One region of the Clostridium saccharobutylicum DSM 13864 genome, then DNA from elsewhere that is predicted to be linked to it. Evidence: a T-box and tRNA genes for the amino acid it is inferred to sense, from the RefSeq annotation. Region 1 holds a T-box; the other holds one or more tRNA genes.
What was found. A T-box is a leader RNA that pairs with one kind of tRNA and senses whether it is charged. The one in region 1 lies ahead of ileS (isoleucine--tRNA ligase), so its partner is inferred to be a tRNA-Ile.

Region 1 (17,040 bases):
TTTTCAACCTTTTCATTTTTTCTCAAAGATCCTTTTGTTGTTTTAGCAAATATTATAAAAGTAATAATAACAGATATAGCATCTGATACAGGACCTGCTATCCAAATTCCTGTTAATCCTTTAAACATCGGGATTATTATCAAACATGGAATTAAAACTATAACTTGCCTCAACAAACTTAAAAACATTGATATTTTAACTCTTCCAATTGATTGAAAATAATTTGTTATTATTATTTGTGCTCCTAAAAATGGTAATATACATAAATATATTCTCATTCCATATGAAGTCATTTTAATTAAATCAGGATCACTATTAAACATAAGCACTAATTTTTCAGCAAATCCTTCAACCACTATAAATCCACAAGTTACTATTATTGTTGCAATCATAATTCCACGATTAACTGTCTCTTTAACTCTCTTACCTTTTTTAGCCCCATAATTATATCCGATTATAGGCTGAAGTCCTTGATTTAACCCAAATATAGGCATTAAAAATATCATAGATAAGCTATTTGCTATTGTCATCGCACTTATTGCTAAATCTCCACCATATGTCTGCAATGAATTATTTGCAACTGCTTGAACTGCACAATTAGCAATCTGCATACTAAATGGACTTATTCCTATAGCAAAAATACTTACTACCATTTTCTTATCAAGTTTTAAATTTTTAAGTCTAAGTTTCAATATACTTGATCCTTTAGTAAAATAATATAAAATCCAGCAACTACTCACAGCCTGTGCAACAACAGTACCTAAAGCACCACCTCTAACACCAAGCCCTAAACCAAATATAAATATTGGATCTAAAATAGTATTTATAATTGCACTTATAAGCATAGATAGCATTGCTATTTTAGGACTTCCATCACTTCTTATAGAATGATTTAATCCAAAACTTATCATATTAAATATGCATCCAGCTAAAATAACTTGAATAAATTCTCTACCATATATTAAAATATTGTCACTTGCACCAAACATTATTAAAAGACGATCTGTAAATATAAATCCTAATATTGTTAAACAAATACTTATTATTATTAATAAAACAAATGCATTTCCTAAAAGTTTTTCTGCTCCTTCTTTATCATTTTCTCCAAGTTTTATGGATACTTTAGTTGCAGTTCCTATACCAACCAGCATACCAAAAGCTAAAATTATTAACATTAATGGCATTGCAATTCCAACACCGCCCATAGCCAATGCACCAATATCTGGTATGTGACCAATAAATACTCTATCTATTATATTATATAAAGTATTAACAAGCATTCCTATAATTGCTGGTATGGAAAATTCTAATATTAATTTTCCTACTTTCATTTCACCTAATCTTTTCTGACTACTCATTTTTAACCTCCTTACGTATAAGAGAGCTATTAGATAGTTTTTCTAATAACTCTACCAATTTATCAGATTCTTCTTCATTAAGACAACTTTTAATTCTAGATTCCCATTGGTTCATTATTGAATATACATCTTCTCTTATTCCATTAGCTTTTTCTGTAAGTTTTAAATTGTAGGCTCGTCTATCTGTTTCTTTTTTTACACGTTCCACATATCCCTCATCCTCTAATTTTTTTATTGCTCTCGCGGTTGTTGCTTTATCTAATTTTAACCTTTCTGTTAACTCTTCCTGAGTTAATCCTTCATTTTTATAGAGGTTTAATAAAAAAAGATATTGACCTGAGCCTATTCCAAATTTATTAAATTGTTTGCTAAAATATATACAACTTGCTCTATGAATTTCACCTATATATCTTCCTACAGATTCACATTCCTTCATTTTTTCGCTTCACCTGCTTCTGTAAATAAAATTAGTTGCTTTAACAACTATTTATATTACCACTAAATAGTTGTTAAAGCAACCAATTTTATAAGAAAACTCTATCATATGATTCCAAAAAAAATTTAGTCATACTAATCTACTTTTTTTACACATAAAATTTTATAAAAAAAGAATTACTCTAAAATAAGTTAATATTTTGAGTAATTCTTTTTATATAAATTTAGATTGTACTTTCTCTCTCGATTAATTCATGTTCTAAAACATAGTTAGGCTCATCTAATTCCTTTTTATTTAATAATTTAATGAGCATTCTCATAGCAACAGATCCCATATCATATGTTGGTTGAGAAACTGTTGTAATCTTTGGATAGAATATTGAAGCCGCAAAATTATCATTGAATCCTACAACGCTTACATCTTTTGGAACTTCCATATTATTGTCTCTTAATGCATTTATTGCTCCCATTGCAATATCATCAGATGCACAAACAACACCTTTAAATTTTTTATTTAATCCTAAGAAATGTTGAATCCCTTCATATCCACTCTTAACTTTTATTGAATCAAGATATAATAATTCTGGATCTATCTTAATTCCAGCTTCGTTCATAGCCTTCTCGTATCCTACGTATCTATCGCCCCAAGCATTCATGTTATCTTTTTTAGTTCCTATGAATGCAATATCTTTTATTCCCTTTTGGATTAAAAGATTTGTGCTATCATAACTACCTTTAATATTATCAATTGTTACACTTGGTAATACTCCATCTTTGTCTCTTGTTTCAACTAATACAGTCTTTAGGTCTAATTCATTAATTAATTCTAAGATTTCATCTCTAAGAGAACTACTCATATAAATTACACCATCAACCATCTTTTCTTTAAGAACCCTTAAATATTCTTTTTCTTTTTCAATGTCTAAGTCTGAATTACATAAAATTATATTATAATCATATATGTTTGAAACGTCCTCAGCACCTCTTACAATTTCTGGATAAAACTGATTAGATATATCTGGAAGTAAAATTCCTATTGTTTTTGTTCTTTGAGTTTTTAAGCTTCTCGCAACTATATTAGGTCTATAGCCTAACTCTTTTATTGCATCTAAAACCTTTTTTTTAGTATCTTCATTTACCACATCGATATCATTTAAAACTCTAGAAACAGTTGCAATTGATACTCCTGCCTCTCTTGCAACATCTTTAATAGAAGTAGCCATTCCTTATTCCTCCTTTGAAATTTTCTAGATATTCTCATTATACTAATATATTATATTATAAATCAACAATACTCGGGATAAATAATAATTTTTCTTTTTAATTTCAATATAATTATTACATTTAGTTCCAATTATCTCGCTTTTTATATTTTGAAATCGTTCTACTTATCTTAGTGTATTATAAAAAATTTTATATTATTCAAAAAAATTACTAGAAATCCAAAGAATTTCTTTGAATTCCTAGTAATTGTTTATCTAATTAATTCTTACTTTACAACTTCAACTGTCATATTAAGTGTTTCACCATTTATACTTGTTTCTGTGTAGTCATTTTCTTTATTATAAATAACTTCACAAGTTAAAGTTTCTTTCTTTATTGTTTCTTCAAACTTCTTGACAACATCTAATAACATGTCATTGTTTGCTACATAAAGATTTATCTTATCAGCAACTTCAAATCCTTTATCTTTTCTCATGTTTTGGATCTTAGAAATAATTTCTCTAACATGACCTTCTTCTTGAAGTTCTGGAGTAATTGTTGTATCTAAAACAACTCCAAGTTCACCTTCACCAGCAAATGCATATCCTTCTAATCCTTGCATTGTAACTAAAAGATTTTCATTTGTAAGAACTATTTCTGTTCCATTTACATCTATAGTTTCAGCTCCACCATTCTTAACCTTTTGAGCTAATTCCATTTGATTCTTTTCTGAAATTGCTTTTCTTATTTGTGGAATTAACTTACCATATTGTTTACCTATAACAGGTAAGTTTGGTTTTATTTCAAAGTTAACATATTGTGAAAGGTCTGCTCCAAGTTCAACCTTTTTGATATTTAATTCTTCTCTAACAATATGTCCATAGTATTCTGGAAGAGATTTTGTTGAAATTAATATTTCTGAAAGTGGCTGTCTGTTCTTAACATTAGCAGCATTTCTAGCACTTCTTCCTAACTTAACAAGTGTATAAGCTAAATCCATTTCCTTTTCTAAATCTTTGTTTATAGCATTCTTATCAACTTCTGGCCATTTACATAAATGAATACTTTCTGGTGCATTCTTATCAAGATTTACAACTAAATTTTGATAAATTTCTTCAGTCATAAATGGAACAAATGGTGATGCTACTTTAACTAAGTTTGTTAATACTTTGTGTAAAGTTACATAAGCACCAATCTTATCATTAGTTAGTTCTTGTGACCAATATCTTGCTCTGTTTCTTCTTACATACCAGTTTGATAATTCATCAGTAAAGTCTTCAATAGCTAAAGCTGCTTGAGTTATCTTATACGTATTTAATCCATCATCAACAGTTTCTATTAATGTATTTAATTTAGATATTATCCATTTATCCATTACATTATCTGAAACAAAACCTGCATATTTTGTAGGATCAAAGTTATCTATTTCAGCATATAATACGTAGAATGAATATACATTCCATAATGTTCCTAAGAACTTTCTTTGAGCTTCACCAACATCATCAACTGAGAATCTTGTTGGAAGCCATGGTGCACTTGCAGTATAGAAATGCCATCTTGTAGCATCTGCTCCTTGGCTATTTAATACTTCAAATGGGTCTACAACATTTCCCTTATGTTTAGACATCTTAAGTCCCTTTTTATCTAAAACGTGACCTAATACTATACAGTTTTCAAATGAATTTGTATCAAACAAACATGTTGAAATAGCAAGTAATGTATAGAACCATCCTCTTGTTTGGTCAACAGCTTCTGAAATAAATTGTGCTGGGAAATTCTTTTCAAAAGTTTCCTTATTTTCAAACGGATAGTGCCATTGTGCAAAAGGCATTGATCCTGAATCAAACCAACAGTCAATTACTTCATGAGTTCTCTTCATTTCCTTACCACAGTGTGGACATTTTAATTTGATTGCATCTACATAAGGTTTATGCAATTCTATTCCCTTACAATCTGTAGTTGATTTTTCTTCTAATTCAGCTCTGCTACCAATACATTCTTGGTGACCACATTCACATTGCCATATTGGAAGTGGTGTACCCCAGTATCTATCTCTTGAAATACCCCAGTCAATAACATTTTCAAGGAATTTACCAAATCTTCCTGTTCTGATGTTATCAGGATACCAGTTTATCTTATTATTATTTTCAAGTAATTTATCCCTCATTTGAGTCATAGCAACAAACCAGCTATCTTTTGGATAATATAAAAGTGGTGTGTCACATCTCCAACAATGTGGATATGAATGCATATGCTTTTGTGCTGAGAATAACTTGTTATTTTCTTCTAAGTACTTAACTATGCTTTCATCACATTTCTTAACAAACTTTCCTGCCCATGGTGTAACTTCATCTACAAAGTTACCATTTGTATCTACTAAATTTATAAATGCGATTCCATTTTTCTTTGCAACTAAACTATCGTCTTCACCATAAGCTGGTGCAATGTGTACTATTCCAGTACCATCTGTAAGTGTTACATAATCTCCATGAATTACTTCAAATGCTTTTCCTTCAACCTTAGCAAAAGGTAATAATTGTTCATATTTAACACCTAGTAATTCTTCACCTTTAAATTCCTTAACTAATTCATATTCTCTTTCGCCTAAAACTTTTTCTACTAAGTCTTTAGCTAAAACATATATTTCATCTTCAACTTTAACTTCACAATATGTATATGATTTATTAATACATAATGCTAAGTTAGATGGTAATGTCCAAGGAGTTGTTGTCCAAGCTAATATATACTTGTTATCTTCTCCCTTAACTTTAAATTTAACTGTTGCAGTTAAATCCTTAACATCTTTATATCCTTGAGCAACTTCATGAGATGAAAGAGCAGTTCCACATCTTGGACAGTAAGGCATTACCTTGTGACCTTTATATAATAACTTCTTATCCCACATTTGTTTTAAAGCCCACCATTCAGACTCAATATAATTATCATGGTAAGTTACATATGGATCATCCATATCAACCCAGTAAGCTAATTGTTCAGACATTTCCTTCCACAAGCTTACATATGAAAATACACTTTCCTTACACTCTTTAACAAAATTTTCTACACCAAAATCTTCGATTTGTTCTTTTCCTGAGATTCCAAGTTTCTTTTCTATTTCTAATTCTACAGGAAGACCATGAGTATCCCATCCTGCTTTTCTTAAAACTTTGTATCCCTTCATAACTTTATATCTTGGAATAATATCTTTCATAACTCTTGTTAATATATGACCTACATGTGGTCTTCCGTTAGCTGTTGGAGGGCCATCATAGAAAGTAAAATACTCTCCATCCTGATTTGAATCAAAACTCTTTTGTATAACATCTCTTTCTTGCCAAAGCTTTGCAATATCCTTTTCCATATTGACGGCACTTCTTGAAGAATCTACTTTATTGTACATTGTTTTTCCCCTTTCATTCAGTACATTTCAAGGATATTTCCTTGATATTTTTATAAAAAAAAACCTCATCCCACAGGACGAAGTTGAATTCGCAAACCACCTAAGGTTAAACATTTAATTGTAAAATTAAATGTTCTAATTCAAGTACATACATACTCTATCCTTTAACGCAGGCTCTTACGTGATAACTTATTCAGTAGCTTTACCTTTCAGTCTCCAACTCCTAGGTGATTTTCTCTAAGACTCATTATAGCTTCGCACCAACCAACTACTCTCTAAAAATAATATCAAAGATACTTTTCCTAATCATCGTTTTTTTTTAATGTAATAATTATATATTAATGATTTTTAAATGTCAATTGATGGTTGTTTATTTTACTTATAAAATTACAATAATCATATAATACATTCCATCAATAAAATCATATAATCTCAAAAAATTCTATAAGTTATAATTTTCATGTTTTTCTTAGACAAAAAACCTTTAATGTTTACTATTTTGACAATATAATGGTATAATATCATCTTAATGTAATAATTTCTATTTTTTATTAGGGGGAAATATAATGTTTTGTAAAAATTGTGGAAAAGAAATAGACAATAATGCCGATGTATGTATACATTGTGGTGTAGCTACTGAAAAAAAATCTTTAGATAATCCATCTCATTTAACTGGTGCTGTATCTTGCTGCTTTCCAGTAGTTGGATTAATACTGTATTTTTTATGGAAAGATGAAAAACCTCAAAGTGCTAGTTTAATATGTAAATGGATGATAGGTGGAACAGTTGCTTGGGTTATACTTTATGTACTATGTTTTGTAGTAGGATTTATTGGTAACTTATAAGACCCATGTTTAATTATGAGATAATTTTAAAGTACATGTTCTTTTGCCATCGCTTACCTGAAAGATCATTTTTCTTTAAAGGAAAGCAATTTCCAATATGTGCAAGATGCACTGGTATATTGATAGGATATATCATTGGTATTTTATACATATTTTTTAATAAAAACTTACATATAATAATTGAATTATCATTTATGATACCACTTTTAATTGATGGAACAGGGCAATATATTGGGTATTTTAAAAGTACAAATATTAGGAGATTAATTACGGGAATTTTAGCTGGAATATCAACTATATGTCTATTTAGATTAGCTTGTATTTGGGGATTACAATCCGGATATTGGCTTCATAGTTATATAACAATTAAATAATTTATTGATTCTATTATTTTTATATTAAAATCTGTAATAAATAGAGCTATCTAAACCTTATGTCGTAGATAGCTCTATTTCTATATTCCAAATTATATTATTTTATTACCTTAGGAATTAATAATATGAACTCTGATCCAACTCCATACTCCGAGTTTACCTTTAATTTAATACCAAAATTCTTTGAAATAGATTTTAATAAACTTAATCCAATTCCAGTTCCACTAATATTTTGTCCTCTTACTAATTCGCTTCTATAAAATCTATCAAATATACGTTTCTTATCTTCTTCCTTAATACCGATTCCATTATCCTTAACCTTTATTTGTACAAATTTATTTAAATCTTCCACTATTAAATTTATTTGCCCATGTTCATTTGTATATTTAAATGCATTCTCTATTAATATTATTATTGCTCTCTTTAGTTTAGTATAATCCCACTCTACGTTTATTTTATCCTTCGGCTTAGTTACAGTAAAGGTTTTTTCTTTAATTTCAGCCAAATCTATATAAAATTCACTTATATCATTAACAAAATCATCCAAGCTGAAATTAGTTATATTAACTGCTAAATCTAAATCCTCTTTTGATAGCAATAATAAGTCACTATTTAATTTCTCTAATCCTCTTATTTCACTCATCATTTTAGAAATATGTTCAAAATGATCATCTATTTTATCTCCCCATGAGTGAGCTAATAATTCTAACTTACCTTTTATTACAGCTAATGGTGTTCTCATTTCATGAGATGCATCCTGTACAAAATAAACCTGCTTTTCATAAGCTTCCCTAACTGGCTTTATTACTTTGGCTGCAAGATATGCTGAAAGGATTAGCGCTATTATAATTAGTATTATTAAACTTCCAATAATTGAAGTTCTTAATCTATTTATTGAATTAACTTCAGGATCTATATTAGAAAATACTTGAATTTTATAATCACCTTGATTAATTGTAATTCCTCTAAAATTATATCCATTTTGTTCAAAGGTCACCATGTCTTCGCTAGATTCTGCTGGAAGTATTGGTAAGCTATCTTCACTAAAATATGCATTCTTACTAATAAGCTGAAAATTTTCATTTTTATATACAACAACAATTAAATTAGGTGGAATGTGCATTGGTCTTTCTTCCAGCTTGCCTTTAAATTCTTCTGGATGCTCATCATTTGGAGCTTTAATAGTATTTTGCCAATAACGATCATCACTTATTTTAAATTGCGATGTACTAAAAAAATTCTTTTGTTCTAAAAGTTGATGATCTACATTGTCTAATAGTCTAGATGAATACAACGCTTGAACTATTATTGCAAACACAATTAAACATACAAAAACCACGCTTGTACTTATGGCTATAATATTTTTCTTAGTTGATAAAAAAATATCTTTCTTCATACTTGTTAATCCTCTATACTTTCATCTAATAAATATCCCATTCCACGTTTTGTTATAAGATATTTATCATAGCCAAATGTACCCAATTGCTTTCTTAATCTACTTATGTAAACTTCAATTATTTCAGTTGCTGCATCACTATTATATCCACATACATTATCAAAAATTTGTTCTTTAAATAGTAATACTCCCTTATTTATAACTAAATATTCAAGAAGCTTATATAATTTTTCATTTAATTCTAATTCATTTTCATCTATATATGCTCTTTTTACTTTCATATCAATCTGCATATTTTTAAATTCAAGAATGTTAGGTCTTTTAACTTTTCCCATGCTTTTAAGAATAGAATTAATGCGTGCTTTCAACTCTTCCATAAAGAATGGCTTAGTTAAATAATCATTAGCTCCTAAATTAAAAGCCTTAAGTTTATCTCCAAGCTCTTCTTTTGCAGTTAATATTATTACGCCAGTGTTTAAACAATTTTTAGAAATGTGCTTTAAAACAGTCATTCCATCAACCTCTGGCAACATTAGATCTAGAATTACAACATCATAATCATAAGCATTTAAATACTCAATTGCATCTGCTCCATTATAAACTGCTTTTATATCAACTTCACCTTTAAAATATTCCACTATATTATTGCTTATCTCTATATTATCCTCAACAGCTAATACCTTTACCATTATTTTCACTCCCATTTAAAATTAATAAGTATCTGTATTTAAAATATAACATCTTCTGTTTATCTTTTCCCCATGATTATATAATAGTTTTCTTAATACTTACTTAATTCTAATATATTTAAATAATATCTATAAGTAAGAATACGATTAATTCATGTTCTAAAAAAACATCAATTAACTAATTTATTATAATATAAGTAAAAGCAATCGTCACGATACATTTAAGTTCATTATCTAATCACATGAAAATAAATAACAGATACAAAAATAAATGTTGACCATTACAAAATAAAATGATTTAATTATCTAAAATTTAAATATTTTTAGGAGAATTAATATGGATAATAACTTAAATGAAGCTATTTTAGATAAATTAACAAAAACTTGTAGATGTAAGCTTATTACGAGAGCCAAAATTAAAGATGCTATAAAAAATGGTGCTTCAACTTTAGAAGAAGTTCAAAAAGCTACTGGGGCTGGAAGTGGTTCATGCAAAGGAAAGAATTGTTCTTACATGATAAATGAACTGTTAAAACAGTATAAACAATAATTCAAGTCTTTAAGCATTGCGAAGCACTAAAGCTTCGCAATACCTGTATTATAAACAAGTTATCTTCTTATCTTTATACTCAGGTACTATATCTATAATGCTCTTCTTCATGCAATATTCAATGTCTTCATCTAGTCCTAATGATTTCATCACAGAATAATGGCTCGCTTCCTTAACATAACTTATAATATCTGTATTAGCTTCATATATGATATTTGCAGTTCTTGCTATATCAGTAAGTTGTATTTTGTTGTTAACACTTAACATCTCATTTATTATATATCCACTACAAATATAGTCATCCATAGAAAAATTTCCATTAGTTCCTGCATTGATAATAACTACATCTTCATTAATTTCTAGTAATTTCTCTGCTACTGCCTTTGCATTTATCATAGCTGCTATTAATATAGTTTTTGCATTAGTTGATTTTGTTAAAGTTCTGGTTCCATTTGTTGTAGTCATTAAAACTGTTTTGTTTTCTACTACATTCTTTTTATATTCTATAGGCGAATTGGATAAATCAAATTCTTCTATTTTAACAGCTCTTCTTTCTCCACCTAAAATATAATCTTGTCTATTAAGTTTACCTGCATGTTCCAATGTTTCTTCAATTGTAAGATAAGGAACAACCTCCTTGCATCCATTATTTAATGCTGTTACTATTACAGAAGTCGCTCTAAACATATCAATTACAACTACAATTTTATCTTCTATTTTGCTTTCAATAATATCATCTGCTGATATTATAATATCCACCTTCACTCTTTCACCCTCCATGTCTTTACATTTTATTTATATATTGAATCATTTCTATGAACCTAATTAACTTTTAAAATCTTTTCCTTGCCATAAATCATTATCTTCCAATGCTTTATCTATAGAATTTAATACTTCCCATTTTTTTAAACTCCACATAGGACCAATTAAAAGGTCTCTTGGAGCATCTCCAGTTAATCTATGCACTACCATATCCTTTGGAAGCATTGCTATTCCTTGCGTAACTAACTCTATATAATCTTCTTGTGATAAAAATTCTAATTCACCTTTTTCATATACTTTAACCATTGGTGTTTGCTTCATTAAATGCAATAAATGAAGCTTAATTCCCTTTGCTCCACAATGAGCAATATAATTCATTGTGTTCAACATGTCTTCTTTAGTTTCACCTGGTAGTCCTAAGATATCATGTACAACCACATCTATATTTCTATCCTTCAATTTTTTCATTGCATTTTCAAACACTTCTAACTTATATCCTCTATTTATTCTTTTAGCGGTTTCATCATTAGATGTTTGTAATCCAAGTTCTATCCAAAGATAAAACTTTTTATTTATTTCATCTAGCAATTCCAAAACATCATCATCTAAACAATCTGGTCTTGTAGCTATTGCAATTCCTACAACTCCCTCTTGATTTAAAGCTTCCTCATATTTTCTTCTTAGCTCTGATACTGGCGCATATGTATTTGTGTACGCCTGAAAATAAGCTATATATTTTCCACTCTTCCATTTATTAGCCATCATTGTTTTTATATCATCAAATTGTTTAGAAATAGATAATTCCCGGTTACCAGCATAGTCTCCAGAGCCTCTTTCACTACAAAAAAGACAACCTCCACTACTTATTTTCCCGTCTCTATTAGGACAAGAGAATCCACCATCTAATGATATTTTAAATACTTTTTCTCCAAATTTGTCTCTTAAAAAATAGTTTAAACTATGATATCTTTTCCCATTCCAAAAATTATTCATATTTCCTCCTAGTCTAAGTACAATATCACAATGTATTAGATTATTATTTTGGTATCTAACATAATTAATTCCTTTTTTAATTGTACATTGTAAATTTCTAAATGTACATTGTTGAATAACATTCTGCATCGTTAATTTCATTCTTCCTTACGCCTTAAGTGTAAATTACCTAAATACTACATATCAATATAATTACTACCCATTATTTTCTAATTTATAATACATAAATTAATATTTACAAGAATAAATACAATGTAAAGCTTGTATATTAATACATAGGAATGTTTTTAAGGGGGATAATAATTGAAATCGGAATTAACTAAAATATTTCAAGTTGCCACAGTCTTCATTGGAACAATTGTTGGTGCTGGCCTTGCCTCTGGAAAGGAAATTACTGAATTCTTTACTCAATATGGAATTAAAAGCTTCTTGGGAATTGTAGCATGTGGTATTTTCTATATAATTATGAGTTCCATAATTTCAAAGATAAGTATTGAACATAATCTAGATTCATATAGTGATGTTATAAACATAATAAGCCCTAATGTTATAGGAAAATTTACTGGCTTTATAACTACACTGTTTCTTATTTCTAGTGCTTCAATAATTCTTGCTGGAAGTGGAGCTTTAATACATCAGTTTTTTGGAATACCAAAGATAATCGGTTCATTAATAATGATTATAATAGCTTTATTTTTCTTATTTCGCGGTACTGAAGGTTTGATCGAAGTAAATTCTTTCATTGTTCCTGGATTAGTACTTACAATAACTTTAATCACAGTTTTATACTTCTGTTTTTGTAAAAACATAGTTTCATTTAATAATGTTTGTAATTTTCCCGCACAAAAAACTGGGATTGCATTATCAACAATATTATATGCAGGATATAATACTCTTTCAGCATCAGGCGTAATAGTTCCACTAAGTAATGAAATGAAAAAAACAAAAGTTATGGTAATTGGCATTATATGCGGTGCTGTTGGTCTTACTTTGCTTTGCTCTATGATAAATTTATTATTAACAATTAACCAACCATATATATATCAATATGAAATTCCTCTGCTTTTTGTAGCAAACAGATTTGGAAATGTAATACAAGCTGTTTTACTTATTATTATATGGCTTGAAATGTTCTCAACCGAAGTATCTGATGTATACTCAATAAGTAAAACTTTAGAACAATCTTTTAATATTGAATTCAAAACAGCTATTTTCCCAGTATTAGCAGTAGCATTTATAATCTCTCAATTTGGTTTTGGCAACTTAATAAACAAGCTATATCCTATGTTTGGATTGTTAAGTTTATTATTTATATCTCAATGCATAATATTCTTTATTAAACATAGAAATATCTACAATAAATAAACATCAGATTCCTTATTTATACAATGAATTTCAAATTTTATATTCTGCATATGATATAATTTATATATAATAATCAGATAGAACAATATATATTATACGTTATAAATAAAGGAGTTAATAAATATGAAATCTGCTATTACTAAAGCTGAAGATAACCCATTAAATATGCTCAATGAATGCAACCTTTGCCATAGAAGCTGTAAAGTTAATAGAAATGATAACAAATTAGGCTTTTGTAATGCTTCAAATAAAATTATAGTTGCTAGAGCAGCTCTGCATCCTTGGGAAGAACCACCTATTTCAGAAGGAAATGGTTCTGGAACTGTGTTTTTTTCTCATTGCAATTTTAAATGTGTATTTTGTCAAAATCATGATATAAGCCAAAGCCATATAGAAAATGTATCTGCATCATGTTCAAATTCTGATAACAAAACTTCAAAATACAAGCCATTGGTTATCGGAATGGAAATATCAATTAAAAGGCTTTCGGAAATTTTCTTAGAACTTCAAAAAAAAGGAGCAAATAATATAAATTTAGTTACACCTACTCATTATGTTCCTCAAATAATTGAAGCATTAAAGATTTCCAAATCAAATGGATTAAATATACCTATACTCTATAATACAAATAGTTACGATTCCATAGAAACTATAAAAGCGTTAAGTGGATACATTGATGTTTACCTTCCAGACTTTAAATATTTTGATGATAAATACGCAGTTAAATATTCTAAAGTTGATAATTATGCATCTAATGCTATTGAAATAATTGATGAAATGATTAATCAAGTTGGTTCTCCTAAATTTAATGAAAAAGGCCATATAATTAAAGGTGTTATTGTAAGACATTTGATGTTACCAGGACTTCTTTTTGATTCAAAAAAAATTGTAGATCTTCTTTATAATCGATATAAGGATAATATTTATATTAGTTTAATGAATCAATACGTTCCTATGTTTAAAGCTTGTGATTATCCTGAGATAAATAAAACGCTTAATCCTAAACATTATGATAGTTTAATAAACTATGCTTTAGATATCGGAATAAAAAATGGATTTATTCAAGAAGAAGGCTCTAATATTAAAGACTTTATTCCATCCTTTAATTTAGAGGGCATAAAAAAATAGAAGGTTGTATTTATATGTCCTTCTATTTTTTGAATGTGCCTTATATATAATAAAAAAAATTAATAATAAAATTCTGGAATATCTCTTTGAATGCCACAGTTAGGCATAATTGGAGGTATAAATATATTCTTTCCAAGTATACTTTCCTGTCTGAATTCATTTCTTAACTCTGCTATTCTAGTTACACCAACATAAACATCTGATATTTTATACCAAGTTGCATAATCAACCACTCCTGTTTTTGGTAGTGTAAATGTCTCTTGAAATACTCTTACTGCCTCTGCAGTTTTCGCGTCATATTGTCCATCTTCAGAAACTTTAGGTATTAAAGGATAATTCCTAGATATCCTATTTAATTGATTTTGTATTGTTCTAACCGATTCTCCAGATGAACCTATAGTTAACTCATTACCCGGATAAGATTTAGGACTTCCTGCAACTTTTTCTGCTGTAACTAGTTCAATATCATTCCCATAATAATTTGTTAATATTTCAAATGGTGATTTACCTTGATCACCTAAATATTTACTTCCCCATTGGCTTAACCATTCTGGACATGTAACACTCTTTCCATCACAATATTGAGTTAAAAGAGGTTGCTTTTTTCCAACCCTCCTTATATATGTGGAAAAAATTTCATCAACAACTGCACTTATGCTATCATATATATTCCTACCATAATTAAATGCATGATCATATGCAGTCGAACTTGTAACATCAAAGTTTTTTCCTTTGCCTCTATACCATTCCGTATAAATTCTATTTAACGTAAATGATAGCATGCAAAAAATATTTGCTGTTATAGTTGATTTAGGCCAAGTTGAATATATTTCACAAGAAGCAACATTTTTAATATAATCCTTAAATGGGACCTTATAATTTGGTGCTGAGTCATCATTTGGACTTCCTTGATGAACTATAATATATTCTGGAACTACAGGTTGAGCAAGTACAACTCCTGAGCTTGGTTTAGGTAATGGCTTATCTACATCCTCTGGAATCTTTGGTGGATAATTACCGTTTAACTTATTTGGAAGCACTTCTATAACTTCCTGTCTATACATTCCACGCCCTGAACTAGTTTTTAAATTACATATTTGATAAGCAACCTGCCCCGGAAATATTTGACACCCCTTTATTACTATTGGATTAAATCCACTTCGCTCAACTGTTATATCATATGCACTATATGGTGTTTGATTACTATTTTCATCTAAGGAATATTCTATTGGTGGTGCTTGCAACTCTATTTCCTGTGTTAATCCAGATACATTTGTGACTAATTCAATGCTATTTACATTATCGGATTGCACTGATGTTCTTACAGTTACTTTAGTTCCGTCAACTGGAATATACCCATCACTTTTAAAGCATTGAACTTTTAATCTTCCCACATTAGCTGTAGTTTGCCTAGTGTTTATATTCACCGTAATTTTCTCCTTAATATTTTTTCTATATATATTATATTTATCATATATTGAATTTGTTACTGGTGCATTGGCATCATAAAATCGCTTATTCCCCCTAGTTAATATGGCACTTAAATCCTCTTCAATTAAGTTTAGACTATCAAGCGCGCATACTTGTCCATATCCCCATGATGGATTAGGATAAACTACGTCTAATCGTGTTCGCTTTGCTGCTTTTATTAGATAATATTTTAGTCTTTGACCAAATAGATATGGATCATTTCCTTTAATTATTCCCCATTCCATAATTAATGCACAAATCCCAGCTACTTGTGGAGCAGCCATAGATGTTCCTGTTTTACTATCATAGCTTCCATTAGGAACTGGTCCCATTATATTTTCTCCTGGCGCAACTAAATCTGGTCTTACTCTACCTCCAGAATCTTGCTTTCCTCTTCCACTAAATGAAGAAATATTATTTAATATAGGATTATAACTTCCAACTGCAATTATATTATCAACAGTTGCTGGTATTCCTAGAGTATTAAATGTAATTGGTTCTAAAAACCTAGTTTGAGGATTAAGTCCTTCAGATACCGGAAGCCAAATAGAATATTCCCCATCGTAATTATTAGTAACACCTATTGTTAAAGTCCATACCCCCTCAGCTAAATATCCTAATGGTGAAGAAATTATTATTTGAATTTCACTCTCTAATTGAAATGGTCTTGCACCTGATACATATATATCAAATCTATCTTTTGCAATTTTACCTTGAATATAACCTTCTTGTATCTTTATCACTCCACTGCTTTTCCCTGTAGGATTAATTATAGTAAGAGTTATTTCCGGTAAAATAGGCTTATATAAATTCATAACAATTGCAGTTTCATCACTTGCTATATTAAATGTTTGATTTGGATTTGATTTTAAAATACCACTTGTATGATGTCCTGCATCGCCTTCATTTCCAGCTGCAATAACAATAGATGCTCGCTCTAAATTTGCCACTGTCCTAATATATTGTTCTAATAGACTACTTCCATTATGTGCTCCATTATTAGTACTTAAACTAAGACTAACAACCAATGGCATATTCAACTCTTTACTTTTCTCTACTAAAAATCTAAGAC
Region 2 (17,040 bases), 290 kb from region 1:
ACACGAACTATAACACCAACTTCTTTTGCATAAGGGGCAATAGTTGGATTAATCTGACTTTCCATTAAATCCTTTAGTTCTTCTGCTATAGTGCTTTCCCCAACCCCTAATATTTTTATCATTTTTGAAACTAATACTGAATCAGACTTCTTTTGAAAATATGGTCTTACTGCTTCCTCAAACATTGGCTTCATTTCCTTTGGAGGACCAGGTAAAATAATCATTGTTTTATTATTTTCTTCTATAATAACACCTGGTGCTGTTCCATTGTTATTTTTAATTACAATACAACCTTCTGGAATTAATCCTTGTTTTAAATTATTTTCTGGCATTCTTTTTTGTCTAAATTCAAAATATTCTTTTATTCTCTTAATCGAGTTTTCATGTGGAATCAATTTTTTATTGAAATATTTTGCTGCAACTTCCTTGGTTAAATCATCTTCTGTAGGTCCAAGACCACCTGTTGTTATAACAATATCACTTCTACTATAAGCCTCATCAAAAGCATGAATAATTCTTTTTTCATTATCGCCTACAACCTGTTGATAATGCATGTCTATTCCTAAAGATGCCATCTCTTGTCCTAAATACTGTGCATTAGAATTGACTATATCACCTAATAAAATTTCTGTTCCTATAGCTATTATTTCCGCTTTCATTCTATTACCTTCTTTATTCTATATTTGTAATTAAGGCTGACATAAAATAATAAACCAACGATGTGGCATATATTTTATGCAATACAAGGAGACATTTTCAGCTAATAGTTAACTATTAACTGAAAATGCCACACAGTATGACACAAAATAAGTTAGCATACAAATCTATTATTTTTTGATTTTTCCTTAATACATATAATAATCTTAAATAACACTTAACTATTATTTTCTTAATAACCATGATATTTGTACACTTTAAATTTTATATAACTCTATATAATATGCAAAACCTATCCAATAATAAATATTGAATAGGTTTTATATATTAATGTATTTCTTTTTTTTATAATATGCTATCTCTAAAATTAATTAGAGATAGCTTATATAAAAAATTTTTTCATCTCAATTACTTCTAAACAAATACTTAACTTATGAAATAATAAAACTTGTTTAAGCATCTGCAGAAATAAGATTAATAATATGTATGAGAAGAAAAAATTCAGTGCAAGTAGAGCCTTCATAATTCTAATTTATGTATACTCTTTCTTATTTATTCATACATATCAAAAATTTTATATATTAAATTATCATAATTTTTATTATGACACTATTATTTATCTTGTGATTCAAGTATTGCTAACGCTACTGCTCCAATAACACCTGCATCTGTACCTAATCCTGCTGGTACGATCTTAACTGATTCAGCCATAGATTTAAAGCATCTTTTATCTACAACTTTTCTTACTGTATCAAAAACTATTTCTCCAGCCTTTGATACTCCGCCTCCAATTATTATAACTTCAGGATCAAATATGGATACTGCATTAGCAATAGCTATTCCTAGGTAATTTAATGCATTATCAATTATATCCTTACAAACTGGATCTCCTGCTGCTGCTTCTGTAAATACTTCATATGAAGTTACTTTTTCATATTTTCTTAATGAAGTTTCAACCTTGCTTGCAATAGCTTCTTGTCCTCTTTTAGCTATTGCTGTTCCTGATGATGTTGCTTCTACACAACCAATATTTCCACAGTTACATCTTGGACCATCTGGTGCTACTGTCATATGTCCAATTTCTAATGCATTAGAAGTATGTCCCCTGTAAATCTTTCCATCTAAGACAGCTCCACCGCCTACTCCTGTACTTACAGTAAAGAATACTACATGCTTAGTACCTCTTCCAGCTCCAAACATATATTCACCAATTGCTGCAACGTTTGCATCATTATCTAGATATACAGGTACTCCAAATTTTTTATTTAATGGTTCAACTAAATTAAAATTATTAAATGGAAGGTTTGGTGTATGAATAATCACTCCCTTTTCAGCGTCTAAAGGTCCTGGTGATCCTATTCCTATTGCCTTTACTTCATCATAAGTTGCTGAACCATCTTTAATTACTTTTTCAACTGATTCAATTATTCTATTTAATACAGGAATTTCTCCTTCGTTTGCTTTTGTTGGTACTGTTGTTTGGCTGATTACTTCTCCATTTAAATCAGATAATGCAGTACTTATTTTAGTACCTCCTAAATCTACTCCCACAACATATTTTTGCATAATATACTCTCCTTTTTTCAGTTCATTTCCAAATTAAAACACTCAATTATACTAAACATTATACTATATTATGTTATGATTAGAAAACCTGTATTTAAAATATTATTTATTCTTATTCGCATTTATGTAATAATTGCCAAAATCATCATATTGAGCACACTTAATAATGAATTTATTATCCTCAAGCATTGAATTAATTACATCTATATCCTGTTTATTATTTTTATTAATTTTAATTATAAAATTATCATCTTTATCTATTATATTTAAATAATCAAATATATTGCTATAATCACTTAATTCTATGTTGCCACTAATATCCATACTATAATCTGACATTAGCACATCCTCCTCATTGTAATACAATTTTTTCGATTTCTATACTAGAATAGTATTCCTTTTTTTGAAGCACTTTATCCTAAATTAAATCTATGTAAAATTTTACTTATATGTATATAAAAACAACTTGAAAATCAATTTATAATTTTTATTAGAAAATAAAAAATGGTAGAAGTAAGCTAATTGATATGCTCCCTTTATAGTAGACAGTTAAAATAATAAAACTGTTTCTATAAAGGGGGTGTTTTTTATGGGCAGAAAAGAAAAAGTTTCTATTGAAGAAAAGCTAAGAGCTATTAAATCTTACCTATCAGGTGAAAAAAGTGCTGCACAAATATGTTCTGATTTTAGCATCCATAATCAATCATTTAGGAATTGGATTCGTAAGTATAATATGAATGGTGAAAACGGATTAGTTGTTACTCATAAAAATAAAATTTATTCAGAAGAAATCAAATATATGGCAATTCATGATTATCTTGATGGCAACGGTTCATTGGAAAATATATGCACTAAATATGAAATTCCATCAATTTATAGTCTCCAACAATGGATTAAGAAGTATAATAGTCATAAGATATTTAAATCTCACAATAAGCAAGGGGATAGAATTATGACTAATGGAAGAAAAACCACTTATGAAGAAAGAATTGAGATTGTTGCATTCTGCATTTCGAATAATGATGATTATCAAGCCACTGCTGATAAATTTAAGGTTTCTTATCAACAAGTTTATACATGGGTAAGAAAATATAAATCTAATGGATATGAAGAGTTAATGGACCGTCGCGGTAAGCGTAAAGAGCCTGAGGAGCTTACTGAGTCTGATAAATTATCAGCACAACTAAAACTTATTGAAGCAGAAAATAGACGTTTAAAGATGGAGAATGATTTCTTAAAAAAATTGAAGGAAGTAGAAAGAAGGCGATAAGCACTAGAATCATCCAAGAATATAAATATATTTCTATAAAAGAATTACATGAGGAAAATGGCTATCCAATAGCTGATTTATGCAATTTAGCTAGTATTGCACGATCATCTTACTACAAATGGATTAACCGTTCAGAGACTGAATTAGATAAAGAGAATTCAATAATACTAAAAGAAATTGTTAAGCTTTATGAAGATGTACATGGTATCTATGGATACCGTCGGATAACAATGAATATAAATCGACTTCTTAATAAACAGTATAATCATAAACGAATTTATAGATTAATGAAGTCTATTAACATGAAATCAGTTATAAGAAAAAAGAGAAAGTCTTATCTACAAAGTACTCCACAAATAACGGCAGAAAACAAATTAAATAGAGAATTCTATGCAAAGAAACCAAATGAAAAATGGTTAACAGATGTTACTGAGTTTAAGATACTTAATGGTCAAAAGGCTTACCTCAGTGCAATATTTGATTTATCTGATAAAAGCATTATTTCTTATGTGGTCGGTCACTCAAATAACAATCAACTTGTTTTTGATACACTTGACTTAGCAGTAATTGCTAATCCGACTGCAAAGCCACTTTTTCATAGTGATAGGGGATTTCAATATACTAATAGAACTTTCAAGGCTAAACTTGATAAGATTAATGCAACTCAAAGCATGTCACGTGTCAGTAGGTGTATCGACAACGGACCAATGGAAGGTTTTTGGGGAACTCTCAAATGCGAGATGTATTATTTGCAAAAATTTTATACTTATGAAGAATTAAGACAAGCGATTGATGATTACATAGTATTTTATAATACAAAGAGGTTACAGAAAAATTTAAAAGGTCTGACTCCAATTGAATATCGAAATCAGACCTTAGCTTCATAATTTTTTTATTTTTTCATCTGTCTACTTGACAGGGGGCAGTTCAGTATTAAATTTTCTAAACTGCTTATTTTTTTAATATCTATATTAAATTTTCATATAAGTAAGCATCAACTTAAATATAATCGTATTTAAACATTTATATAAACTCTTTCATTTATATAGCATGGATTCTTCAATATAAAATTTTATTTTTTGCAATCAATTACATTTTGTATTACTTTAGCTAATTCTGTTTCTGGTACTTCTTCATATCTCACAAATTCTTTTGAAAATCGTCCTCTTCCTTGGGTTAAAGAACGTAATTCTGTGGCATACTTTCTTATTTCAGCAAGTGGAACCTCAGCTATAACTTTCTGCTTTTCTCCTTCTTGTTCCATCCCCATTACTCTACCTCTCTTTTTATTTATATCCGTAATTACATCTCCCATATAATCATCAGGTATTATAATTTCTAATTTCATAATAGGTTCAAGTAAAATTGGTTTAGCTTGTTCAAGTCCTTTTTTATAAGCGATTGAAGCTGCCATTTTAAATGCCATTTCAGATGAATCTACAGAATGATATGACCCATCATGAAGAGTTGCTCTAAGACCTATAACTGGGCATCCTGCTAGAACACCATGAGATATACATTCTCGTAATCCCTTTTCTACTGCTGGTATAAAGTTTCTTGGGACTGCACCTCCAACAACTTTATCTACAAATTCTAAATCATCCATCCCATCTGTTCTTGGTTCAAATTTAATTACTACATCACCATATTGTCCATGTCCGCCTGATTGCTTCTTATGCTTACCTTGCACATCTGCAAACCCTTTTATCGCTTCTCTATAAGGAATTTTAGGTAAATCTAGTATCACATCTGCACCAAATTTACTCTTGATTTTACTTGCAATTATATTAAGATGTGTTTCTCCAAGTCCTGAGATAATAATTTCTGCATTTTCTATATCTCTAGATATTTCAAAAACTGGATCTTCCTCTTTTAATTTAGTTAAAGCTTGAGATATTTTTTCTTCATCACCCTTAGCCTGTGGTATTACAGCCATAGAATAAACTGATTTTGGAAAATTCATTTTGTCATATATTATTTTAAAATCAGGACTACACAACGTATCTCCTGTATTAGTATATTGTAATTTTGATATTGCACCTATATCCCCTGCAATAATTTTTTCAGTAGGTATTTGTGCCTTTCCTCGTAAAAAGAAAATATGTGAAAGTCTTTCATTCTTATTTTTGTTGGAATTTAATACTGTCATATCATCTTTTGCTTCCCCTGTAATAACTCTAAAGAATGATATCTTTCCTACAAAAGGATCTGCTATAGTTTTAAACACTAATGCTGAAAAAGGGTTGTCCTCGCTAAGATTTACAAAAACCTCCTCATTTTTCACAACATCTAATGCTTTTTGAGGAATTGCATATTCAGGAGAAGGAAAACATTCCACTATATCATCTAATAAAGTATCTATTCCTATAATCTTTGTTGCACTTCCACACATAACTGGTGCAATCTCACCGCTCGCACACCCTTTAATTAGTCCCTTATATATTTCTTCATCACTTAATGTACCTTCATTAAAATATTTATCAAGTAATGCTTCATCCGTTTCTGCAACAGCTTCCATAATCATTGTTTTACAATCTTGAACTTTATCCATTAATTCATCTGGAATGTCTATTACTTTTATTTCTTTTGTTTTAACATCATATATTCTGGCTTTTTTAGAAATAATATTTATTACGCCTCTAAAGTTATCTTCAGAGCCTATTGGATATTGAATTGGTACTACACTTATTCCAAACTTTTGATTAAGGGAATCCAATACCTTATCAAAACTAGAATTTTCCCTATCCAATTTATTTATAAAAATTGTCCTTGGCAATTTAATCTTATTACAATATTCCCATGCTAATTCTGTTCCTGCCTTTATTCCTGAAACTCCACTTACAACAATCATTCCAACATCTACAGCCCTCATACCTTCAACACATTCTCCTTGAAAATCAGCGTAGCCAGGAATATCTATAATGTTTATTTTTACATCATCTAATTCAATTGGAGCCACTGAAAGAGAAATAGAAAATTTTCTTTTTCTTTCTTCGGTGTCAAAATCTAGAACTGTAGTTCCATCTTCTATGTCTCCCAATCTGTCAGTTATTTTTGAGTAATATAAAATACTTTCAACTAAAGAAGTTTTTCCTGTCCCATTATGTCCCATCAATCCTACATTTCTTAAATTTTTAATGCTATACTTTTTCATGAACCATGTCAAACCCTTAAGTTACCTTAGAATCTGACTTTCACCTGCCTTTCATGTGTCTTCTCTTTGAAAATCTAAAGATTAAATTTAATTTTTACATTTCAATTAACAATATTTTATTTCTTAATTTATTATATGTTCCGTGAATTGTTATAATTAATAATTCTAGCTATGTTTGTAAACTCCTTTTTTATTTTCTGAATTTTCTAAAAATTAATTATAGTATTTTGTAATCAAAATATCATAATTAATTTTGTTAGTTTTCATTGTAGTATTGGTAAAAAAACATTATAATTTTATCTGTCAGAATTCTTAAAACTGCAGTAATTCTTTATAAGACACAATCAAAAAATATAGAAAATTTATCATGAAATTATGGAGGAAAAATTTAATGAAAGTCAAGAAACATCATAAAAGTAACTATATACTTTTATTTATTATAATTGCTGTTATTGCAACTGTTGGAATTATATTTATATATCCTCAAGTTGGCGTAGCTGATCAAGGTGACTTTGATAGAGTTATGGCAAGTTCAGGGCTCTCTTTATTGGACTCTGATAATAGTAATCCTAACTTTATTAGATTTTACAAGTATATCGTGACCGATTATAAAATTTCAGGTTTAAATAATCCTCTAGTACTTTTTATAAGTTCTAGTATAAGCTATATCATTATGTTTATTTCTTTTATTTGCAAATTATTAGGAATATATGTATTCAAAACCCAATATTTAGCTGCAGCTTACAGTATACTTTATATTTTAGCATTTAGCATAATCCTTAAATCCATCGGTATTAAAGATAATGCAAAATTCATATTATTGGGACTGTTAATTCTTTTTATTTTCTTTGATGGTAATTATTTAATCTGGTTCAATAGTTTGTATGGAGAACCTATGATGCTAGTTACATTACTATTATTTATTGCTTCTATAATGCATTATACATACTATAAATATGTAACTAAGGGTACAGAAAAATTATTTTCTAGAATAGTTTATATATTATTAGCAGCATTTCTGTTTTTAGGCTCAAAATTACAAGTATCAATGACACTCCCATTTATCCTAATTCTTTTAATTAAAATAATACTAGATAATAAACGCCTTTTGACTAAAAATAACCTTATCTTTTTGTCATCGCTACTTTGTTTTGTAGTTATTTATCCTATTGGAATTAATATAGCTAGCAATGGTTTGAGTAAGGACACACAATATAATTCAGTATTTTATGGTGTATTAAATGGTTCAGAAACTCCTAGACAGGATTTAATTGATCTAGGACTTAACCCTGATATGGCAGTTGAAGCTGGAAAACATGCATATTTGGATACAAGCGACTATGTTAAATATATTCCTAGAACTGAAATAACAGATGAAGAGTTTTATAGTAAGATAGGAAATGGAAAATTAGCAAAATTCTATTTAACTCATCCTACTAGATTAATTAAAGGTATGGAATATACTGCAAGTAAATCATTTTATACTAGTACATCATTAGGTAAATATTATCAAAGCTATAGCGAAGTTCCAGTAACTAGCTTTGATAGGTTTACAGTTTGGTCATCTTTTAGAGAAAATATACTACCAAAAAATTTATTATTTATATTATCAGTTTATCTTATAGTATTTTTGTTTTCTCTTTATAAATTTGTAACTAATAGATTTAATCCTATTATAAAAATTAGAGTATTTTTGCTTTGGTGTGTAATGCTAATTGGTGGTATTCAATTTCCAATGCCTTTTGTTGGCAATGGTCAAGCTGATACCGCAAAACAATTATTCTTATTTAACTTTATATTTGATGGCCTAATAGTACTGATACTTAGCTATGTATTATTTAAAATAACTGACTTTATTAGAATAAAAATAAAAAAATAAAATATTAGGAGAGCTTGCCTGTATGAAAATGGTAAATATAAAATTTAGATCTAAAACTTTTTTAAATGAGTTGATATTAATATTTAGAAAGCTATTATCAACTCCAATTAGCAAACTTCGATTAATAACTATAATTGATATGTTAATTAAAACAATATTATTTTTAACCATAATACCTGATACTCCTACAGCTCAGAATATAGCATTTAATAGAAGTATAAAATTCAGTTTTGTATATATAGGATTTATCCTACTTGTATACTCTTTTGGATATTTATTTTCAAAAAGAAAACAAACTGCATTCTACATTATTTTAAATTTACTATATAGTATATTGTTAACATCAGATTTATCGTATTTCAGAACAAACAAAGACTTACTTGGAATTAAAAACATCTTCTTTAGTGGTACTTTCAATCCTACTGAAACATCGCTTGTTAACTTTAGTTATATTGATATATTATTTATAATTGATATTATCATAATTTTAGCATGGATTATTATCAAAAAAGTACATAATCCATCAACTAGAAATATACATAATTTCATTTTTACTTTAAAAACATCTCTTGTAATGATTTTAATTTCTACATTATGCTTTGATGTTCTTAGTTTAAGTGATTTTGGTAATAGTATAATAAACAAACAGTGGTCTACATCAATGTCTGTACAAGCTCCTGGCCCACTAGGCTATCATATAGTTGAAGCATTAAAAAGTGCATCAAAAGAAATTTCTTTGAATAGTATTAATCCTGATGATAAAACAGAAATTGAAACTTGGATAAAAAACAATAATGAAAATCTTGAACCTAATTCATTTGCTGGACTATTCAAGGGTAAAAATGTAATATTTCTTCAAATAGAATCTATGGAAAACTTTGTACTTAATCAAAAAGCTAACGGAAAAGAAATTACTCCTTTTCTTAATAAGCTTACAAAAGAAGGATTATATTTTAATGATTTTTATGAACAAAACAACGGCGCAAATAGTATTGACTGTGATTTCATGGTTAATACCTCAATCTTCCCACTAGGTGATCAAATAACTGCAACTAACTATGGCGAAAATGTGTATCCTAACTCATTGCCTAGAATTTTAAATAATGAAGGCTACAAAACAATATCTACGCATGCAGAGCTTCCAGGTGAATTTAACTGGACTGAATTGCATAAGAATGGTTTTGGAGCACAAGAACTTTGGAGTCTTAATGATTATAACTATGATGAAGTTGTTGGATATGGATTATCAGATAGAAGTTTTCTTACTCAGCTTTCTGAAAAATTAAAAAATGTAAAAGAGCCGTTCTTTGTACAAGCACCTACATTATCTAGTCATGGTCCCTTTGATATAGATGCTAAATATAGAGAATTGAATTTGCCAAGTGAAATTAATGATAGCTATCTAGGTGGTTATTTTGAAAGTTTACACTATGCAGACAAACAAATTGAAATGTTCTTTAACAAATTAAAAGAATATAATTTATTAGATAATACCGTTGTAGTTATTTATGGTGATCACACTGGCGTTCACAAATACTATAATGATAGTATACAAAAGCTTGATTTTGAAGGTAACTGGTGGAAAGAATATGATCACAAAATTCCTTTAATAATGTATACCCCTAACATGAAGCCAGATATAATAGAATCTTCTGGTGGACAGGTTGATTTATTGCCAACTATCTCTTACCTTTTAGGTGTGGATGATTCCCAATATAAAAATACTTCAATGGGAAGAGTTTTAGTAAATACCAATAGAAATTCAACAGTTATTAAAGGCAATATAATTAAAGGTGATGTTCAAAATTCTAATGAACAAAAGCATCTATTAAATGCATATCCTATTGGTGAGAAAATTATAAAAAATAACTTTTTCAATAATATGAAATCTAATTAAATAAAATTGCTTACACAAAAAGGCTATCAAATTGAATTGATAGCCTTTTTTAAATTTCTTTAATTAATATTTCTATATCTATTTAACATCTTAACTTTAATTAATTGAATCAATGTTAACAAAGTTCCCCCACAAGTATCAATTAATACATCTCTAAATGCACCTTCTCTTCCTGGAACAAATAATTGATGTATTTCATCAGAACATGCATAAAAAAATATACATATAATAGTTAGTATAATTACTTGTTTTATATTAAAATGTGACTTCAATACATTAAAAACTAATAATGCTAAAATCATATATTCTGTGAAATGCGCACATTTTCTGACAATAAAATTAGCTAATTGGCCAAACATATTATTCATATCTATACCTATCATAGCAAGTAATTTTATTACCCCTCCACTTTGTGAATCCGATATATTTGCTGGCTGATTTGACATAATAAATATAAAAGCCATCCATATAATTAATAAAATTAAATCAATATTTTTCCTTCTGTTTATCATCTTTCACCCTCATCTGAGGCACAATTAAATAAACAGCAAATCCATTTACCAGCCTATTTTCCATAACCCCTCTTAAGAAAATTGCCCTCATAGTCCACTATGGAGGCAATTTTTCTTCTTTCCTGATAAAAAATATCCGTGGCAACTTTGGACATGTTATTTATTTTCATGTACCTAACTAAAAATTTTATTCTGACATATATTTATTTATATATGCTAGTGATTCTTCTAATAATTCTTGTCCTTTTTCTAACCCTTCAACCTTCATTTCTAAGTTACAAACCCTTTGATCAATTTGATTCATTAATTGCTTTATATCATTTAATAATTTTACTTCATAACTTACCTGCGTGCCTTCGTCATCAATGAATACTTTTTCTGGTGGACATCCGCATTTAGTACATTTGGCATATAATCCATCCTTTTCTACATCACTAAAAACCTTAAATGTATCATTATTACACTTTTCGCAATTTGATAACATAATAAAATCATAATAACTTACATCATAATAATAAACACTACCACAATCTTTACACGTTAATTTTAATTTATTATCTTCTGTAACTATATAAAATTCATTCCCACTACACCCATCTTTTTTGCAGACAACAGTCCTTATCATAATATCTATCCTCTCATAAATTTATTATTTTTACCTTCTTAAGATACCTTTTAAATTATAAATATGTTTATAAAATTCTTACCTATATTAAATTTAATCCTTATTGCAATTAAATATTCCTAATATTTAATTGTAATAAGGATTATAATTTCTTCTAAAATATCTAATATTACATTCTATTTCAACAAGCAAATAAAAAGTATATTAACTTTAAATACCACTTAAAATTAATATGCTTAAATAATTAAGAATATTACTCATTTTTCAACTTAATAAATACCTTTAATAGATAAATTTATTATGGAGTTACTTTAATACCGGTTTACTTTCCATCTCAAGACTTTTTAGTTCGCACTCTACTTGTTTTATATCAATATCAATATCTTTTGTATCTTTTCCTTCTAGTATAAAACTTCTCTTCTCTAGTTTTAAATTCTTAAGCTTATCTGCTAAAGTACATATATCACTCATATTAAATCCTATCCTTTCTAAATTTCACATTTCCATTTATATGATAGTGCTTTTAGATATATATTTATTAGTTTTGTATATATTTTACATTTTAAATTATATAGTATAATTTATCTAATGTACACTTTTATCATTAGCTTTTTTAACCTATTTTCCATCATATTTCTTCTATTTATTACACCGTTTATAGTTATATATCTTTATAAATATGCTATACATAATATTATCTAATAAAATAAAAAAAGACTATGAAATATTACATAGTCTTTTTTAATGGTGGAGATAAAGAGATTCGAACTCTTGACCCCCTGCGTGCAAGGCAGGTGCTCTCCCAACTGAGCTATACCCCCAAATTTGGTGGACCTTCAGGGACTCGAACCCTAGACCTACCGGTTATGAGCCGGTTGCTCTAACCAACTGAGCTAAAGATCCATTTGCTAATTATATTAGCTATAGTCTTGTAATAACAAGATTACCTCGCGACGTCCTACTCTTCCACACAGTCTCCCATGCAGTACCATCGGCGCTATAGACCTTAACTGTCCTGTTCGGAATGGGAAGGAGTGTTACCTCTATGCCATCACCACGAGATTTTGAAAGTTTTGCTCTTTCAAAATTGCACACAGTTCTTAATGTATTACAACTTGATTATATTGGTCAAGCCCTCGACCTATTAGTATCAGTCAGCTAAATACGTTGCCGCACTTACACCTCTGACCTATCAACCTTGTAGTCTTCAAGGGGTCTTACTAGCTTATGCTATGGGAAATCTCATCTTGAGGTGGGCTTCACACTTAGATGCTTTCAGCGTTTATCCCTTCCCGACTTAGCTACCCAGCTATGCTTCTGGCGAAACAACTGGTACACCATAGGTCAGTCCATCCCGGTCCTCTCGTACTAAGGACAGCTCCTCTCAAATTTCCTACGCCCGCGACGGATAGGGACCGAACTGTCTCACGACGTTCTGAACCCAGCTCGCGTGCCGCTTTAATGGGCGAACAGCCCAACCCTTGGGACCTACTTCAGCCCCAGGATGCGACGAGCCGACATCGAGGTGCCAAACCTCCCCGTCGATGTGAACTCTTGGGGGAGATCAGCCTGTTATCCCCGAGGTAGCTTTTATCCGTTGAGCGATGGCCCTCCCACGAGGTACCACCGGATCACTAAGCCCGACTTTCGTCCCTGCTCCACTTGTAGGTGTCGCAGTCAGGCTCCCTTCTGCCTTTGCACTCTTCGAACGATTTCCGACCGTTCTGAGGGAACCTTTGGGCGCCTCCGTTACATTTTAGGAGGCGACCGCCCCAGTCAAACTGCCCACCTAACAATGTCCTGTCACCAGTTTCATGGCATCCAGTTAGAATTTCAATACTATCAGGGTGGTATCCCAACAACGACTCCACTAAGGCTGACGCCCTAGTTTCCCAGTCTCCCACCTATCCTGTACAGACAATACCGAAATTCAATGCTAAGCTACAGTAAAGCTCTACGGGGTCTTTCCGTCCAATCGCGGGTAGCGAGCATCTTCACTCGCACTACAACTTCGCCGGATTTGCAGTTGAGACAGTGCACAAGTCATTACGCCATTCGTGCGGGTCAGAACTTACCTGACAAGGAATTTCGCTACCTTAGGACCGTTATAGTTACGGCCGCCGTTTACTGGGGCTTAAGTTCACACCTTCGCTTACGCTAAGTGTTCCCCTTAACCTTCCAGCACCGGGCAGGCGTCAGCCCCTATACATCAGCTTTCGCTTTAGCAGAGACCTGTGTTTTTGTTAAACAGTTGCTTGTGCCTATTCTCTGCGGCCTGCCGTAAAGCAGGCACCCCTTCTCCCGAAGTTACGGGGTCAATTTGCCTAGTTCCTTAACTGCAATTCTTCCGTCGGCCTTAGGATTCTCTCCTCATCTACCTGTGTCGGTTTGCGGTACGGGCACTACTTCTCTCTCTAGATGCTTTTCTTGGAAGCATGGAATCAGATACTTCGGTTCCGTGGAACCTTCCCCATCACGCCTCAGAATTGTTAGAACGGATTTGCCTATCCTAACTCCCTAAACGCTTAGACTAACATCCAATAGTTAGCACATCCTATCCTTCTCCGTCACACCATCGATAATAACGATTATAGTGGTATTGGAATATCAACCAATTGTCCATCGACTACGCCTTTCGGCCTCGCCTTAGGTCCCGACTAACCCTGAGAAGACAAACTTTACTCAGGAAACCTTAGATATTCGGCCTGTAGGATTCTCACCTACATCTCGCTACTAATGCCAACATTCTCACTCGTAATCAGTCCACCGCTCCTTTCGGTACGACTTCAGCCCGATTACGACGCTCCTCTACCGCTCACAATAAATTGTGAACCCGTAGCTTCGGTGGTAAGTTTGAGCCCCGGACATTTTCGGCGCAGGATCTCTTGACTAGTGAGCTATTACGCACTCTTTTAATGAGTGGCTGCTTCTAAGCCAACATCCTAGTTGTCTTAGAAATCCCACATCCTTTTCCACTTAACTTACACTTTGGGACCTTAGCTGACGATCTGGGCTGTTTCCCTTTTGACCATGGAACTTATCTTTCATAGTCTGACTGCCGGACTGATAGTATATGGCATTCGGAGTTTGATAAGGTTCGGTAAGCGCTATGCCCCCTAGCCTATTCAGTGCTCTACCTCCACTACTCACATTTTCCGACGCTAGCCCTAAAGCTATTTCGAGGAGAACCAGCTATATCCGAGTTCGATTGGAATTTCTCCGCTATCCACAGCTCATCCCATGCTTTTTCAACAGCAACGTGGTTCGGTCCTCCACGAGGTTTTACCCTCGCTTCAACCTGGCCATGGATAGGTCACCCGGTTTCGGGTCTACAGCATGCAACTAGTCGCCCTATTAAGACTCGGTTTCCCTTCGGCTCCGTACCTTAAGTACTTAACCTCGCTACATACCGTAACTCGTTGGCTCGTTCTACAAAAAGCACATCATCACACACATAAGGTGCTTTGATCGGTTGTAGGCACATGGTTTCAGGTTCTATTTCACTCCCCTCCCGGGGTTCTTTTCACCTTTCCCTCACGGTACTGCTTCACTATCGGTCATCAGGTAGTATTTAGCCTTGGGAGGTGGTCCTCCCTGCTTCCCACAAGGTTTCACGTGTCTCGTGGTACTCTGGTGCAGAACTGATTATCATAATTTTCACTTACGGGACTATTACCCCCTGCGGTCCAACTTTCCAGTTGTGTTCGGTTAACTATGATTTCTCGTTATGTTCTGTCCGCAACCCCAGAGATAAATCTCTGGTTTGGGCTCTTTCCTTTTCGCTCGCCGCTACTAAGAAAATCGATTTTTCTTTCTCTTCCTCCAGGTACTTAGATGTTTCAGTTCCCTGGGTTTACCTTCATAAAGCTATGTATTCACTTTATGATACATGGGGTTTCCCATGTGAGTTTCCTCATTCGGAAATCTTCGGATCTCTGACTATGTGCGTCTACCCGAAGCTTATCGCAGCTTATCGCGTCCTTCATCGGCTCCTGATGCCAAGGCATTCACCATGCGCCCTTTGTAGCTTGACCTTTTAAGTTTTGTTAGTACAAAACTGGTTATATTAATCATTCACAAAGAATATATTTCTTGGCTTTGTTGTATTTTATATACATTAATCTATGTGCAATTTTCAAAGAACATTGAAAGACATAGTCTTTCAAAATTGAACAGAACAAATACTTAAGTAACCTGTCGAGTAAGTATTTAAATTTTGATACATAACTGTATCTATACTAGTCAGACATCATGCTGATCTAGATTTCTCCATAGAAAGGAGGTGATCCAGCCGCAGGTTCTCCTACGGCTACCTTGTTACGACTTCACCCCAATCGCTGACCCTACCTTAGGTCGCTGCCTCGCTTACGCGTTAGCTCACGAACTTTGGGTATTGCCAACTCTCATGGTGTGACGGGCGGTGTGTACAAGGCCCGGGAACGTATTCACCGCGACATTCTGATTCGCGATTACTAGCAACTCCAGCTTCATGTAGGCGAGTTTCAGCCTACAATCCGAACTGAGACTGGTTTTAAAGTTTGGCTCCACCTCGCGGTTTAGCATCTCTCTGTACCAGCCATTGTAGCACGTGTGTAGCCCTAGACATAAGGGGCATGATGATTTGACGTCATCCCCACCTTCCTCCCGGTTAACCCGGGCAGTCTCGCTAGAGTGCTCAACTTAATGGTAGCAACTAACAATAAGGGTTGCGCTCGTTGCGGGACTTAACCCAACATCTCACGACACGAGCTGACGACAACCATGCACCACCTGTCTTCCTGCCCCGAAGGGCTTCCTCCATTACGGAGTAATTCAGGAGATGTCAAGTCTAGGTAAGGTTCTTCGCGTTGCTTCGAATTAAACCACATGCTCCGCTGCTTGTGCGGGCCCCCGTCAATTCCTTTGAGTTTTAATCTTGCGACCGTACTCCCCAGGCGGAATACTTAATGCGTTAGCGGCGGCACGGAGGTCATGACAACCCCCACACCTAGTATTCATCGTTTACGGCGTGGACTACCAGGGTATCTAATCCTGTTTGCTCCCCACGCTTTCGAGCCTCAGTGTCAGTTACAGTCCAGAAAGTCGCCTTCGCCACTGGTATTCTTCCTAATCTCTACGCATTTCACCGCTACACTAGGAATTCTACTTTCCTCTCCTGCACTCTAGATATCCAGTTTGGAATGCAGCACCCAAGTTAAGCCCGAGTATTTCACATCCCACTTAAATATCCACCTACGCTCCCTTTACGCCCAGTAAATCCGGACAACGCTTGCCACCTACGTATTACCGCGGCTGCTGGCACGTAGTTAGCCGTGGCTTCCTCCTTAGGTACCGTCATTATCGTCCCTAAAGACAGAGCTTTACAATCCGAAGACCGTCATCACTCACGCGGCGTTGCTGCATCAGGGTTTCCCCCATTGTGCAATATTCCCCACTGCTGCCTCCCGTAGGAGTCTGGGCCGTGTCTCAGTCCCAATGTG

Region 2: it has a tRNA-Ile gene. The T-box ahead of ileS (isoleucine--tRNA ligase) is inferred to sense a tRNA for this amino acid. The anticodon was not compared.

What each region holds. Positions count from the first base shown of each region.
Region 1 covers NC_022571.1:61,580-78,619, reverse strand. Annotated here, with positions in the region: gene CLSA_RS00320 (MATE family efflux transporter) at 1-1,358, opposite strand, end outside; gene CLSA_RS00315 (MarR family winged helix-turn-helix transcriptional regulator) at 1,351-1,794, opposite strand; gene CLSA_RS00310 (LacI family DNA-binding transcriptional regulator) at 2,018-3,016, opposite strand; gene ileS (isoleucine--tRNA ligase) at 3,283-6,396, opposite strand; T-box leader at 6,467-6,715, opposite strand; gene CLSA_RS00300 (zinc-ribbon domain-containing protein) at 6,963-7,241, shown strand; gene CLSA_RS00295 (DUF2085 domain-containing protein) at 7,247-7,615, shown strand; gene CLSA_RS00290 (sensor histidine kinase) at 7,713-9,011, opposite strand; gene CLSA_RS00285 (response regulator transcription factor) at 9,017-9,700, opposite strand; gene CLSA_RS00280 ((2Fe-2S)-binding protein) at 10,038-10,250, shown strand; gene CLSA_RS00275 (2-phosphosulfolactate phosphatase family protein) at 10,299-11,015, opposite strand; gene mnmL (tRNA modification radical SAM protein MnmL/YtqA) at 11,076-12,005, opposite strand; gene CLSA_RS00265 (YkvI family membrane protein) at 12,309-13,370, shown strand; gene CLSA_RS00260 (radical SAM protein) at 13,494-14,498, shown strand; gene CLSA_RS00255 (S8 family serine peptidase) at 14,558-17,040, opposite strand, start outside.
Region 2 covers NC_022571.1:4,878,313-4,895,352, forward strand. Annotated here, with positions in the region: gene CLSA_RS20905 (competence/damage-inducible protein A) at 1-659, opposite strand, end outside; gene CLSA_RS20910 (ROK family protein) at 1,270-2,223, opposite strand; gene CLSA_RS20915 (hypothetical protein) at 2,326-2,562, opposite strand; gene CLSA_RS20920 (helix-turn-helix domain-containing protein) at 2,813-3,493, shown strand; gene CLSA_RS20925 (IS3 family transposase) at 3,505-4,380, shown strand; gene fusA (elongation factor G) at 4,566-6,647, opposite strand; gene wsfD (glycan biosynthesis hexose transferase WsfD) at 7,039-8,526, shown strand; gene CLSA_RS20940 (LTA synthase family protein) at 8,549-10,423, shown strand; gene CLSA_RS20945 (VanZ family protein) at 10,483-10,935, opposite strand; gene CLSA_RS20950 (hypothetical protein) at 11,123-11,560, opposite strand; gene CLSA_RS23535 (hypothetical protein) at 11,867-12,031, opposite strand; tRNA gene CLSA_RS20955 (tRNA-Ala) at 12,306-12,381, opposite strand; tRNA gene CLSA_RS20960 (tRNA-Ile) at 12,387-12,463, opposite strand; rRNA gene rrf (5S ribosomal RNA) at 12,506-12,622, opposite strand; rRNA gene CLSA_RS20970 (23S ribosomal RNA) at 12,685-15,594, opposite strand; rRNA gene CLSA_RS20975 (16S ribosomal RNA) at 15,836-17,040, opposite strand, start outside.